3 regions of the Leptolyngbya sp. DQ-M1 genome follow, and region 3 is predicted to be linked to each of the others. Evidence: predicted binding sites of a transcription regulator. Region 3 holds the regulator's gene; each other region holds the start of a gene.
The links. Region 3 encodes NtcA, which controls nitrogen genes in cyanobacteria. Its sites were predicted from a motif close to TTTGTANNNNNNNNTACAAA; they were not measured.
Positions count from the first base shown of each region.

Region 1 (4,925 bases), on a different contig from region 3:
ATCGATATGCCCTGACCGTTGGTGTTCATCCGCGCCAGAATGCTCATCGGCACTGGCGTATTGCCTTTGGTGATCTTCCCGGTGGTCATGAAGTAGGGAATCGGAGACAGAATGTGAGATCCATCAATGCCGCCTCTTTCGGCACCTAGCTCTAAGTTATCGCGCACCACTGCCCAGGAAGTCTGCTTGGCGACAGACACATCTTTCATGCCGTACTTGGCGAAGAAGCCTTTTTCCAACGCAACAATCAAGGGAGCCGAATCCGTCAGCGCGATAAAGCCAAGTTTAGCGGTGGTCGTTTCTGGTGCATCTGCTGCACTTACGTTCACAGCAGGAGCCGCATTCGTCGTAGATGAACTGCTCGAAGCACTTTTATTCAAGCCTGTGCTGCAACCATTGATAATCAGCGTACCTGCTGCGGAAGCACTTGCGGTCAAGAGAAACTTACGTCTTGAAAGATTAGACATGGATGATGGTTAGAGAAAGTGTACTGGGAATAAAAGGGAAAGCACAGCAAGTGCTGATGTGTAAGGGCGAACAAACTTAGGCATCGAGAACGATGCGATCGACGGGACGAGCAATGCAAGTTAGGATCTTTCCGGCAGCTCGATCGCGCTCGTCTAGTGCATCCGGTTCACCGTCGTAGCTAACTTCACCTTCGAGTAGGGTGCATTTGCAGCTACCGCAGGTTCCAGAGCGGCAAGAGCTATCGATCGCAACCTCTGCCTGATCGGCAACATCAAGAATGAAGTCATTTTGAGTACAGGTTACATCTTTACCTGACCGAACGAAACTTACGGTAGCGGGTGTTACCACTGGCGTTGGCACGACCATGGGAGAACTGAGAACATACTCAAAGTCTTCGGTTGTCGATTGACCGTTGGGCGTTTCGGTTGCGGGTCGATCGAGGGTAATCCATGCCGTTTGAGCAAGTCGGGTGGATTCGGGCAACTCTGACCAAGGACGTGCGCCAAACTGCTCAATTAAGATCTCTTGCAAAATCGGCTTAAGGTCTTCACAGGGAATGCTTTTTCTCACACAGGTTCCAAGCTCAGCGTGTTTGCCAACTTTGCCACCCATGTAGAGATCCACACCTTCCACGGTGCGACCGTCTTTGCGAACTTTTGTACCCATCAGTCCGATGTCTGCCACCTGCGGTTGTCCACAAGAGTTCGGACAGCCTGTCCAGTGAATTCGCACCGGACGCGGACAGTGCAATTCTTGTTCGAGTTCTTGCATCAAAGCGACTGCACGATTTTTGGTTTCAATCAGAGCAAAGTTACAAAACTGTGCGCCTGTGCAAGAAACTAAAGCGCGGGAGAGATTTTGCGGCTCGATCGAAAACCGTTTGACGATCGGCTCTCTCAGCAATGCCGAAACGCGAGAGTCTGGAACATTGGGAATGATTACATTCTGTTCCACGGTAAAGCGAACTTCGCCGCTGCCGTAAACTTCTGCAATTCGAGCCAAATCAAACAAGTCTTGAGCGAATAATCGTCCCACGGGAACGTGCAATCCGACATAGTTAAGTCCCGGCTGTTTTTGAGCATGAATGCCGATGTGATCGCGTTTGTCCCAAAGAATCTCATCTTTCAGAGCAGCAGGCGTGAATTTGTAGCCTAAGCGGTTTTCCACGGCTTCGCGAAAGGCATCGAGACCCAAATCATCAATCAGCCACATTAAGCGGGCTTTCTGTCGATTTGATCGCAAGCCCAAATCACGATACACGGTCAAAATCGCTTCACAAACGGCGACGACATCACGCGGATCAACCCAGGCATTTAAGGGAATCGCTGCATCGCAGCGCTTTGCTGAGAAGAAGCCACCGACTAAGACATTAAAGCCGAGCGTCCCCTCTTTGTAAGCAGGCACAAACGCGATGTCATTGATTTCTGCATGAACCGAGTTATCGCGACAGCCCGCGATCGCAATGTTGAACTTACGCGGCAGATTGCTAAAGCTCGGATTGCCACGACCATTGTTCGTGATCATATCCTGCACTTTTCGCACCAGTCCGCGGGTGTCGATCAACTCATCCGCATCAATCCCAGCGACGGGCGATCCGGTGATGTTGCGAACGTTATCCATCCCGGACTGAACGCTCGTTAATCCAGCCTGATCGAACTTGCGGAAGATTTCCGGTAAATCTTCGATCCGAATGCCGCGCAGTTGAATATTCTGGCGCGTGGTGATGTCCGCATTGCCGTCATCGCCATAACGCTGTAGGATTTCTCCTAACACTCGCGTTTGCCCACTGGTCAAAATTCCATTCGGAATTCGCATCCGTAACATGAATTTGCCAGGGGTAACGGGGCGGAAAAATACGCCCAGCCATTTCAAGCGATAATCGCGATCGGTTTCATCCATTGCTTCCCAGCCGAGATGAGCGAACTGCTCTAGCTCTGCTTTCACCGCAAGACCGTCTTTCTCTGCTTTGAGTTTTTCAAACTTATTCTGAGTGGGCGCAGATGCAAGGGTGTCTGTCATGGATTGAGCCTATAGATAAAGGTGTTCCAGAGCGAACACAAGTCTGATCGTTTCGTCTCCCCAATTCGATGTCTTTGGATGCGACGTTGACCATGCAGTAAAGGTAAGCGGGATAAGAGAGAAAATTCGTAGCTGTTGTTACAAAGTATGTCGTAATATGACGTTTTTGCATAATGGCTATTCGTTTTCGTCATCTGCCCCTAGAAAGAGGTTCGCCACCGTACCTTAGAACAAAGAGGAAAAGGAGAACGCGATGCGTCGTCGAACATTTTTATCGTGGGCTGGAGTGGGTTGGCTGATGAGTCGAGTTCCAGCCGGATTGACTGCGTTTCTTGCGGCTTGCACGGGGCGGGGCAATGAGCAAGCAAACGCTAAGAGATTTGAGACGGTGGGAACGATCGCAGAACTCGATGCCAAAGGTTTCCTACAAACCGAGTCCCCGGCTCCGATCGTGGTGATTCGCAGTCCATCTGATCCAAAAACGCTGATTGCAGTCAATTCGACTTGCACCCATCAGGGCTGCTTGGTCGGTTGGAGTAAAGAGCGTAAATCGTTCGTCTGTCCCTGTCATGGCGCGGCATTTGCTGCGGACGGTACAGTGCAAAAAGAACCAGCCGCGAAACCGTTAGAGACTTATCCGGTTCAGATAGATGGACAGAATGTTCAAGTGAAATTAGGTTAATGCGCTTTTGGATAGAGGAAGGTCGATCGGCATTGATCCACTGTTAAATCAGACCTAAATCATTGGAGGTTTGGCTTATGACTCAGGCTGCAATTCGGAATGAAGCCATTAGTAACCTTGAGTATGACTTGCTCACAGCGTTGCAAAATAAGGCAGAAGCGGTAAAAGCATACGAAACGTACATCAAAGACGCAGAACAAATGCAGTCTCAGCCCTGTGCTGAACTATTCCGCAAGCTGAGAGACGCAGACATGCAAACGGCTCAAGAAATCCGTCATCATCTTCAACAAGTGATGCAAAACGGTAAAATGTAAAACAGAATCTAAAACAATGAGTGCGGTAGGGATTGATGCTCTACCGCACTCATGTAAACATTGCAATCAATTGATGCGTTTTTGTCAATGACTGCCAAGACGATCGCCGACTTCTGTGGCACAGTAACATCAGACGATAAATGCTGATGTGTGATCAGAACGGCAGGCAAAAATTGTGCAGAACTTAAGCTATTCCGAGATTTTAGAGCAGGCTCAGTCCGCAGCAAATCAGCAGGACTGGGGACAGTTGACCTACAGATTGCAGCAGATTCTCTTAAACGATGAACTGGGTGAGACTGAACGATCGTTATTCTGCAATCCAAACACTACGACTGTGCTGCTCGACTTAGCAATGCAGGTGCTAGAAGGCGGCAGTTTTCAGGAGCGCTGGGAGATTGGTAAACTCTTTCCAAGCTTTGGGACGGATGCGATCGCACCCTTAATTGAACTATTAAACGATGAAGAAGCGGAGTTAGAAGCACAATGGTTTGCGGTTCGTATTTTAGGCAGCTTTAAGCATCCACAAGTGCTTGAGGCTTTGATTGAACTGCTAAAAAATTCCCAGAGTCAGGAATTAAATTCGATGGCAGTTTCAGTGTTAGCCAGCATGGGAAAATCTGCTGTTCCGATGTTAGAGCCATTGCTGGTAGAAGTTTCTACGCGACTGTTTGCCGTTCAAGCGTTGGGACAGATTCGGCGATCGGAAACGGTTCCATTGTTGATGCAGGTGGTTCATGATTCAAACGCTCAGGTTCGCGCCATTGCGATCGAAGCGCTCAGTAGTTTTCATGCACCTGAGGTTGTGACTGTTCTCATTGATGCACTGCAAGATCCAGTCACACAGGTTAGATTAGCTGCGGTCGCTGGATTAGGGTTTTGTCAAGATTACCCAAATTTAGTGATCTATCTTCGCCCGATGCTGCTGGACTTGAATCTTGAGGTGTGTCGGCAAGCTGCGATCTCGCTTGGCAGACGGGGAACTTCTGAAGCAGCAAGGGCACTATACGAGACTTTGAGATCGCCGCATACTCCAAAAAATTTAGCGATCGAGCTAGTGCGTGCATTAAGCTGGATGAAACTGCCTGAATCTTTGAATTACTTAGAAGATGCGTTGTTACAGTTGGCGCTGCCGGAGGCGATTCAACTCGAAATTATTCAATCGATGGGGCGGATTGACTCAGACACCCTAAAGTTTCAAGCAACCGGAATTCTGTTAAATGTTTTGCCGCTTTTGCGTTCCGCTGTGACTCGACAAGCGATCGCGCTTTCTTTAGGACAGTTAGGCAATGTGGAAGCTTTAAGTCCTCTGATAGCACTCTTAGCAGATGCAGAGGATAGTGTACGGTTTCATGCGATTTCGGCATTGAAAACACTGAACGCAGAGTTAGCTCATCAACAATTGAAGCGACTTGCCAAAGTTGAGCCAGAAGAGTCCAGGCTAG
Region 1 covers NZ_JAMPLJ010000004.1:329,959-334,883, forward strand. The annotation lists gene NC981_RS14835 (CmpA/NrtA family ABC transporter substrate-binding protein) at 1-467, opposite strand, end outside; gene NC981_RS14840 (ferredoxin--nitrite reductase) at 544-2,487, opposite strand; gene NC981_RS14845 (ubiquinol-cytochrome c reductase iron-sulfur subunit) at 2,741-3,169, shown strand; gene NC981_RS14850 (hypothetical protein) at 3,247-3,483, shown strand; gene NC981_RS14855 (HEAT repeat domain-containing protein) at 3,659-4,925, shown strand, end outside.
Region 1: a site for NtcA is predicted at 2,613-2,632, ahead of NC981_RS14840 (ferredoxin--nitrite reductase). Genes of this name have one in related genera too.

Region 2 (4,925 bases), on a different contig from region 3:
AGCGGCGATCGCAGATGGGCGAGTGCGGCATATTGGCTTTTCGACCCATGGCTCGCTCGATTTGATTTTGGCAACGATCGAAACCAGTTTATTTGAGTTCGTCAATTTGCATTATTCGTTTTTCTTTCAGCGAAATGCTCCTGCGATCGAGCTTGCTCATCAGAAAGATATGGGCGTTTTCATTATTTCGCCTGCGGATAAAGCTGGAATGCTACACACGCCGCCACAAACATTAATCGATCTCTGTGCGCCATTCTCACCGCTTGAGTTGAATTATCGATTTTTATTGAGCGATTCTCGAATTACCACTCTGAGTGTAGGAGCCGCGAAGCCTGAAGAATTAGATTTGCCGGACTTAGAGAAAGATTTGAGCATCGAGGAAGCAATCGATCGCCTGCAAGCGAGAACAGCGATCGACCCCAATCAGTGCAACCAGTGTTATCAGTGTTTACCTTGTCCCGAATCGATCCATATTCCTGAAGTGCTGCGCTTGCGAAATCTAGCAACAGCCTACGATATGACCGGTTTTGGTGAGTACCGCTATCGAATGTTTGAGAATGCAGGGCACTGGTTTCCGGGAAACAAAGCAAATCGCTGTACGGATTGCGGCGATTGTTTACCGAGATGTCCGGAAGAGTTAGACATTCCGAAATTATTACGGGAGACGCACGATCGCTTAAATGGCAACCCTGGGCGGCGATTGTGGCAGGATTAGACTGCAGAGAGCGACAAACCGTGACATTGTGTAAGGCTGAGGTTTGTATAGAAGAGCCTGAAGCCTCAATTTGTCCATAAAAAACGGGCAGAGAACAACACCCTGCCCATTGACAAAAATAGAAGTCTTACAGATCCTTTTCGCCCAATTCCCGCGCCATATAGTCAAAGGGTTGATCCAGGAAGCGAGTATCTGCAATACCGGCTGCGGCAGCTTTCGATTTCACAATGTCCTTCATGATTTGAATACCGCGCACGGTCGGGCCACAAGGAACGCCTAACGAGTTGTAGGTCTCGCGCAATCCTTCTAAAACCCGCTCATCTAAAACATCCGTGTCGCCTGCAACCAGCGCATAAGTGGCATAGCGCAAGTAGTAGTCCATATCGCGCAGGCAAGCGGCATAGCGACGAGTCGTGTAAGCGTTTCCGCCCGGACGAATCAGTTCTGGATTTTCTTCAAACAACTGCGATCCAGCTTGGCGCACAATTTCTGCGGCATCTGCATTAATCGTCGCAGCCGCTTGAACGCGAGCCATTCCGGTATCAAAATAAGTTTTCAGGCTGTCGATCGCATTGCGATCCAAATAACGCCCTGTAATGTCGTAGTTTCTAATCAGGCTTGTCACTGCGTCCCGCATGAAAGTCTTCTCCCAAAAATTGGCTCAATTTGAGTTTTGCCGAATTTCCCCGCTTTACAGCAAGCTTCGGGGATTCGTAAAAGATGTAAGCTCAGTTTACCACGCAGGCTTGAGCCTCCATGTTGAACCGTACCTTGGAGCTTGTCGCCAGATGAGATGATTGTTACAATTTTTAATTCTTGTAGAAGCGATCGCCAAGCCAGAATTCCTACTAGCCGTGCGCTTTGAGCCTTAATCAATACTTAATTCTGTAGAACGTAAATGATTTTGTATCATAAGATACAAAACTGCGTTAAACCTGTTCCTACCATAATTCAGGACAGATTGCGGTGAGCGGACGGCATCCCTCTAAATGTCGATTCCTGATCCGATTCAATGCTCAGCGTAGAGCAAGTTACGCGATTTACTAGGAGTATTTCATGGCAACCCCACAAGAGATCTTGGCGAAGATCAATGACGAGAACATTGAGTTGATTGATCTCAAATTCATCGATACGCCAGGGATTTGGCAACACCTCACCCTGCACAGAAGCCAAATTGACGAAAGCAGCTTCACCGACGGCGTTCCGTTTGATGGATCGAGTATTCGGGGTTGGAAATCGATCAACGAGTCAGATATGTCGATGGTTCCTGATCCGGATACGGCATGGATCGATCCGTTTATGGAACACAAAACGCTGAGCATGATTTGCTCGATTCAAGAGCCGCGTACCGGACAGCCCTACAGCCGCGACCCGCGATCGATTGCCCAAAAAGCGATCGATTATCTGCAATCGACCGGACTGGGTGACACCGCTTTCTTTGGTCCTGAAGCAGAATTCTTCATTTTCGACGATGTTCGCTACGACCAAAACCAGCACGAAGGCTACTATCACGTCGATAGCGCTGAAGGGATTTGGAACTCTGGTCGCCAAGAACCCGGCGGAAACTTAGGATATAAGCCCCGCAACAAAGAAGGCTACTTCCCCGTGGCTCCGACCGATACTTCGCAAGATATGCGATCGGAAATGCTGTTGACGATGGCGAAGTGCGGCGTGCCGATCGAAAAGCATCACCATGAAGTGGCAACGGGCGGACAGTGCGAACTCGGCTTCCGTTTCGGAACACTGATTCAAGCCGCAGACTGGCTGATGACCTACAAGTATGTGATCAAGAATGTCGCTCGCAAATACGGCAAGTCTGTCACCTTCATGCCGAAGCCTGTATTTGGCGATAACGGTTCGGGAATGCACTGTCACCAGTCGATCTGGAACAACGGTCAACCGACTTTTGCAGGCGATGGCTACGCAGGGTTGAGCCAAACTGCACTGTGGTACATCGGGGGTATCCTCAAGCACGCGCCGTCGCTGTTGGCATTCACCAACCCGACCACGAACTCCTACAAGCGCTTGGTTCCTGGCTTTGAAGCTCCGGTGAACTTGGCATACTCGCAAGGCAACCGCTCCGCATCGGTACGGATTCCGCTCTCTGGCACCAACCCGAAAGCAAAACGCCTAGAGTTCCGCTGCCCGGATGCGACCTCGAATCCCTACCTAGCATTTGCGGCAATGCTCTGTGCGGGTATCGACGGCATCAAGAACCAAATCGATCCGGGTTCACCGCTGGATGTAGATATCTACGAACTCAGCCCCGAAGAATTGGCAAAAGTGCCCTCAACTCCAGGATCGCTTGCTGAAGCGCTGAAGAGTTTGGAGACCGATCACGAGTATTTGACCACAAGTGGAGTCTTTACCGAAGACTTCATCGAAAGCTGGATCAGCTACAAGCTCGATCGCGAAGTGATTCCGATGAGCATTCGTCCGCATCCGTATGAGTTCATGCTCTACTACGACTGCTAAAGCGTTCTGATTTTGCATGAAAAAAGCGATCGAGCTAAGTGGCTCGATCGCTTTTTTCATGCAAAATCGTTCGCTCAAAGACGATTCTCACCGATTAGAATTCGTTACACTTATTCATAGTCGTAGATTGCTGCTTAATATCACCATGCCCGATACACTCACCAAGCTGGCATATCAAACTTTTCAGCAAGGCAAAAGCTACTTTGGTTTAGCGCATAAAGCTCTTAGCACTCAATTGCTTAACATCGTTGCGCCTGCTCCAGCCGAAACCAAGCCGAATCCAAAACCGCTCTCGTTTGAACTGATTCACACCATCCAAAAGCGCATGGATGCCATTCTTGAAACCGACTGGCAAGATGCCGAAAAAGGAGTTTATCCTGCAAGTCTCTTGTTCGATAATCCCTGGGACGATTTCTTCCGCTACTATCCTGCCGTTTGGCTGGATCTACCGGAAATGTGGCAGCGCGTGAATCAAAAGCGCCACCAAGACTTTGATCCTGGAGTCGAGACTCAAGGATTACCCAGCTACTATGTGCAAAATTTTCATCATCAAACCAATGGTTATCTGAGTGACGAGTCGGCGAACCTGTATGATTTGCAGGTTGAACTTTTGTTCAACGGAACTGCTGATCCAATGCGCCGTCGAATCCTCGCGCCCCTTAAAGACGGCTTGAGCGCATTTAGCGATGTGCTACCACATCAAATCAAAATTCTAGATGTCGCCTGCGGGACTGGACGCACTCTGAGAAACATTCGAGGAATGTTGCCGAAAGCTTCGCTGTATGGCGTGGATCTATCCGCTGCCTATTTGAGAAAAGCAAATCAATTACTGTCTCAAGTGCCCGGAACGCTGCCGCAATTAGTGCAAGGCAATGCAGAAGAGCTGCCTTACCTGGATAACTACTTCCACGCGGTGACGAGCGTATTTCTATTCCACGAACTGCCTCCCGCAGCTCGTCAAAATGTGATCAACGAAGCCTTTCGCGTGGTGAAACCGGGTGGAACTTTTATCATCTGTGACTCAATTCAGATGGCTGACTCACCGGACTTGTCGATCGCAATGGAAAACTTCCCGGAAATCTTTCATGAACCGTATTACCGCCATTACACGACTGATGATCTGACCAAGCGGTTGACTGATGCTGGCTTTACAGGAGTGTCTGAGCAGGTTCACTTTATGAGTAAGTATCTGATTGCAAAAAAGCCGAGCGCAGTTCGTCCAGAACCTGAAAGCGCTGCGGTTGGTATTGCGATCGGTTAGGTATCAAATAGTCATTTGAGTTTTGCCCTTCTTTCGGATTGAAAGAAGGGCTTTTTGTGATTCATCGGTTGGTAAATCTATGCGAGCTGGAGAAAAAAGTAGATTAACTCATCTCTTGAGTTTACAGATTTTGAAACCACTTGTTGAATGCTCAGAGTTCAAAAACCTTCAGATTAGTTTGTAAATCTTATTAAGTAAGTCAAATTTTAAACAGCAGGAAGGCAGTTTGACAAAGCTGCCTTCGACTGTGATCCATAATTAAAATGGCAAAGCGTTTCCTAAAAAATACGCAGATCGTTCTTGAGACTGAAGCCTTTGCAATCTAAGTAAGGCTTGCCTTCCAATCCTAATGTTTACAACGGCAAACGCACTTCATCTAATCTGCACAATTGAGCGAAGCAGCCTTGTCAAATCTTGCTTAAATTATGCGTAAGTTTGCTGAGAGTCAGAGCGAGATGAATGTAGTATTTTAAT
Region 2 covers NZ_JAMPLJ010000001.1:788,759-793,683, reverse strand. The annotation lists gene NC981_RS03815 (aldo/keto reductase) at 1-715, shown strand, start outside; gene apcB (allophycocyanin subunit beta) at 843-1,352, opposite strand; gene glnA (type I glutamate--ammonia ligase) at 1,772-3,190, shown strand; gene NC981_RS03800 (class I SAM-dependent methyltransferase) at 3,336-4,451, shown strand.
Region 2: a site for NtcA is predicted at 1,619-1,638, ahead of glnA (type I glutamate--ammonia ligase). Genes of this name have one in related genera too.

Region 3 (4,925 bases):
ACCGAAGAGGCAGGCTACTCAAAGTTCTTCGCTCAGCAGGAAATCGATCGCTATACCGTCCGGCTTCCCGGACACGCTCCCTCTTACTTCTATGGCTATCAACGCCTGATGCAGCTTCGCAAAGATGTCGAACAACAACTCGGCGAGAAATTTGACTCCCAAAAGTTTCACGACTTCATTTTGACTCAGGGATTCATGCCACAGCGATTGTTGCGTCAGGCAGTGCTAGAACAATTCACTCAAGCCCGTCTAGGCGATGAATCGATCCCTTAGCTCACCAAGCGTTCTAAATACCGTTCGATCAGCAAAATCGCCACAATATCATCGATCGCTCTCGGCGGCGTTCGCATTCCTTGCGGGATCAACCGATTCAACCCTTCTGGCGGATAAAGCTGCCAATAGCGATCGCGAGCTTCTAAGGAACTATTGCGCTCATCCACCGTAATAATCCGCAGCGGCTCACTTAATTCATTCGCAATCTTGAGCTTCCAATCTTTTGAGGAAGTCTGATCCCCCATCACTAATAGCGAAATCGGATACCGCTCCCGCAAGCCTTGAATCGTCGCGATCGTGCTTTCGGCGCTGATCACTTCATGATAGTAGAGGCGGCGATCGACCCCCATGACCGCTAATCCACACTTTTGCCGCCCTGGATCAAACCCCAGAATTACTGGCTGTTCCGCCATGCTGCGTCTCTACTCCCCTATTCGCTGGATATGTTAGCTCGATGCTCTCAGCACCACTTGTCCGTTTTGAACTGCCACTAATTCTATTTTGAGCGGCCCAGCCGTGTATGTGGTATCCGATGCGATCGCTCGCAGTTCAACCGGAGTGGGATAGCGCCGCAGCTGGTCAATGAATGATCCTAATGTAAGCAGTTTTTCGATTTGAATGTTGTCGTTCAAAACGCCAGCGACACGAGCGCGAGTATTAGAAACAGCAAGCAGTTCTTGAATCGACCGTTGGAAGTCCTGCGGTGCAAGCTTGGAGGGATCGATCGTTTGGGCAGCGATCGTCTCTCCCGCAGAAAACACAACCCGATTGGGGACTGCACTCATGTAAACAAACACGGGTTTGTTTTCGCCTTTGACATAGTTTGCGAGGGCTTGTACCCGAACCAGATAATCTTGACCATTCCTGATTTGTTGAATCAAACTTTCAACTTCCGTCGTCCGAATCTGCACAATTTGCAGATCATCTCGTCCGAGCCGCAGTGCCTCAACCGCAGAACGATTTGCATATTGCAGGAGTTGATCGATCGCTGCTTTCGCACCTTCCGAATTTCCTACGCGCACCACGCCAGAAGACAACACTTGTGTCCGATAAATCGCCAGATCGCCGCTGCGAATTAGCTCGACATCCCGTTCAATTTGCTGCAGTGTCGCAGTTAGGCTGGCTCGTTGTGCCTCTAATCGCTTCAGATCCGTCTCACGCTGCCCAATCACCTGATCGCGCTCATTAATCTCACGATCGCGCTGTTCAATCAGTTTCGTGCGTTCGGCAATCTCTGCATCGCGCTCGGCGATCTGCTGCTTGACCTGATCGCGCTGCGTAATCAGGGTCTTTTGTTCCGACTGCAGTTGATTGATATCGCTGCGGAGTTTTAATGCTTGACCAGACACCGCGACCAGTTGACGACGCGTGAGATCACGCTGCGCTTCGGTGGTGCGGAGTTGAGCATTGGTTTCCCGTTGGCGATCGATTGAAGTTTTCAGATCGGCATTGATTCGCTTTAGCTGTTCCTCAACTTGGGCGCGTTCCGATCGAGCTTCTGTGAGTTGTTTCTCGACTTGCGCTTTCTGAGCATCGGTCGCCTTCAGATCGGTGGCAGCTTTTTCCAAATCGCGTCCGCGATCGCGCAGCTCGGTTTGGATTCGCCCAAAGTTCAGCAGCATTTCGCGAAAGGTTTTACTTGCCAGCAGCAGCACTCCTAAAGTTGAGGCAGAAATCAGCGTTCCGGTCAAAATGGTGACTACGACCGCGGTTTGCTTCGGACGAAGATTAAACAAGCTAAGCCGCGCTTTTCCCACACGAGTTCCCAAGCGATCACCCACTGTTGCGATCACTCCACCCAACACCAACACCACCAGAATTAAAATCAGCCCGACATCGGACATAAGACTCCCAAGAGATCCTTAGACCAGCACTTTTACACTGGCAAGGCAATTCTAGATCCGCCTATCATTATGCCTGTTCGATTTATACTTCGGGCGGGTCTTCAAGGAAAGAATTCTAGTCCAATTAGGTAAACTGCTGACTTAGCGTTACCGGGTTGTGAACGGTGATTTTTTTCTTGTGAATCGAAATCATTTTGTCCTGACGCAAATCTCCCAGTAAGCGCGTCACCGTCACGCGAGTCGAACCGATCGCTTCAGCGATCGCTTGATGCGAGAGTTTGAGGTCAATCATGATTCCCTCTTGCGATGGGACTCCAAAATCGCGGCAGAGAATCAGCAAAAAGCTCACCAATCGCGATCCCATATCCCGGTGCGCTAAGGTTTCGATCATCATCTCGGTTTGCAAAATCCGCGAGGACAAGCCTTTGAGCATCAGCATCGAAAGTTCGGGGTTTTCCTTCAGTGCTTTCTCGACTTGCTCGATCGGGATCGAAAGCAACTCAACCGGGGTAAAGGCAACGGCGTGATAAAAGCGATCGGCTCTTTGTCCGGTAATCAGTGACAGCACCCCGAATACGCTATTTTCTCTCAGCAGCGCCACCGTAATTTCTTCGCCTGCTTCGTATACCCGCGACAGTTTGACGGCACCCTTGACCAGAAAATACACTCGTTCTGCCGGATCTCCGGGAAAGAAGATTGTTTTGCCCCGTTCAAACGTTTCAATCACGGGAGGATATGCACTTCCTCCAATCTGACGGAACATTGCTGCAAGCGGTCTATCCTTGGTCACAACCATTTCTTTCCTTGTCGTGTCGAGTGCTGGATGAGTTTACAAGCCGGTCAGCGATCGAGCTTTGTAAACAATTGATGACTTTAGACCACTAAAACTGAGTCACCGAATGCTTTTTGTACACTGCGCTACATTTTAGCCGTGATCCTGAAAATCTCTGGGAATTTTCTACTTTCGAGCGTGTTTTTTTCGGCACGCTTAGATTCTCCCTCTCAGGGCTGAATAATTTTGGAAGATTGTACCGTAACTCGAATCGGATGGCGATAGTGTCACTTGCACCCATTCGAGCGGATTCCTTTGTGCTGCTGAGGTCGAGACGGTTGCTATGCGAAATGAATACTGCCAATGGTGTTGCCTTTGGCACAGGCTTACTCATTTACTTTCGCTGAGGTTTTAGTCTCTTCAACTGATGCCGCAGCGCTTCAATTTCAGGTTTTTCTCGTCCGTAGCGCCACTTCACATACGCTTGGGAAATGTCTTCGATCGCACCTGCTTGCTCTTGAGTCCGCATGGTTTTTGCTCGTCGGGCATATTCTAGCGGCGTATCTGCTGAAGATTTACGAGTGCCTTGCGCTTCGAGGCGAGACAGCATTTGCTGATAAAGCCGCTCCATCGGTGCAAGCTTCTGCAACCGCTGGTAAGTTCGCCATTTTTTCCAGCCTTGACCACACAGCCAAACCAGCAAGGCAGTGCTAATCATTAGTAAACACGCGGTCAAGAATCCACCTAATCCTTGAGTAAACAGCGCCAAAAACCAGCCGATCGCGCTCCCGATCGTCCGAATTACTTCGCTGATCCAAGCCGTTACAGGCAGAGGTAGCCATCCCGCGACCCAGTTCCAAAATCGCTGCAGCAGACTAAAGGGCTGATATTCCTCGATCGAAGGCGGAATCAGTTCACGTCCCGGAATCGGGTCGATCGTGAACCATCCCATGCGTGGCACGAAGACTTCTGTAATCGCGTAAGCATCGGTATTCTTCACAATGTACAGTCCGGTGAAGGGATTAAATTCTCCGGGCGCATATCCCGCTACTAATCGCGCCGGAATGCCAATCGATCGCAGCATCATCGTCAGTGTCGTAGAAAAATGATCGCGATCGCCGCCTTGATTTTGCAAAAATGCCTCGACGAGATCTTCACCCGGCTTCAGCAAATCCAGGTCTTGCCGAACCTGATAACGCTGCTTCAAATACTGCCCCAGATAAAGCGCCTTTTCATAATCGGACTCGATCGGCTGTTCAGAAGTTGCCAGGATTCGCTTCGTTTCTTTAGCGACATTCTGAGCAATTCCCGCTGGAATCTGTAAGTGTGGACTCTCTTTTGGATACTGCGCTCTGGACGAATACAGCCGCAGCAACGTGCGATCGCGATACGGCACATCCGACACCACGGTATAAGTAATGCCATCGCTTAACTCGATCGGCGCACGTAATCCTGCTTCGGGGTCGATCGCAATTTCATCGGTCGGGAAATAGATTTCTCTCGCCCTTGAAAGCGCCGGAATTAGATTCGGCATTGGGGCAATAATCGTGTAGGTCTGCACCACTTCGCGTGTTTTGCCGATCGTCACCGGAGTCGGCAGAAAGAACCGATATGACCAAGGTGAGCGTTTAACTGTCTGCGTCTTGTCGTTGCGCGACACTTCCCAACCCTGCCCTGTGTAGCGATCGAAAGCCATCACCCGCCAAAAGCCTTCGATCTGCGATCGCACCCGCATAATGACTCGCGGCTTTAATGGATGCCGCACGTTTTGGCTAATCTTGTCGCCAAATCCACCATAAGACAGGTCATCCGGATCTTGGCTTTGCCCTGCGCCTTTTCCGCTCCCCGATCGCATTCCCACACGCGGATCTCGACTCTGACCCATGCCCGGATTGGTAATCACTCGGTTATTAAATCGCTCCTGAACGCTCACCGGAGAACTGACCGGAAATATACGTAACTGATAGCCAGGAAGTCGCGGCATCAGCGCAAAAATCACCAATCCCAATGCCAGCACGATCGCAAAAATCGCAGGC
Region 3 covers NZ_JAMPLJ010000005.1:288,596-293,520, forward strand. The annotation lists gene NC981_RS17810 (DUF885 domain-containing protein) at 1-273, shown strand, start outside; gene NC981_RS17815 (pre-16S rRNA-processing nuclease YqgF) at 270-686, opposite strand; gene NC981_RS17820 (DUF3084 domain-containing protein) at 720-2,117, opposite strand; gene ntcA (global nitrogen regulator NtcA) at 2,242-2,913, opposite strand; gene NC981_RS17830 (DUF3488 and DUF4129 domain-containing transglutaminase family protein) at 3,284-4,925, opposite strand, start outside.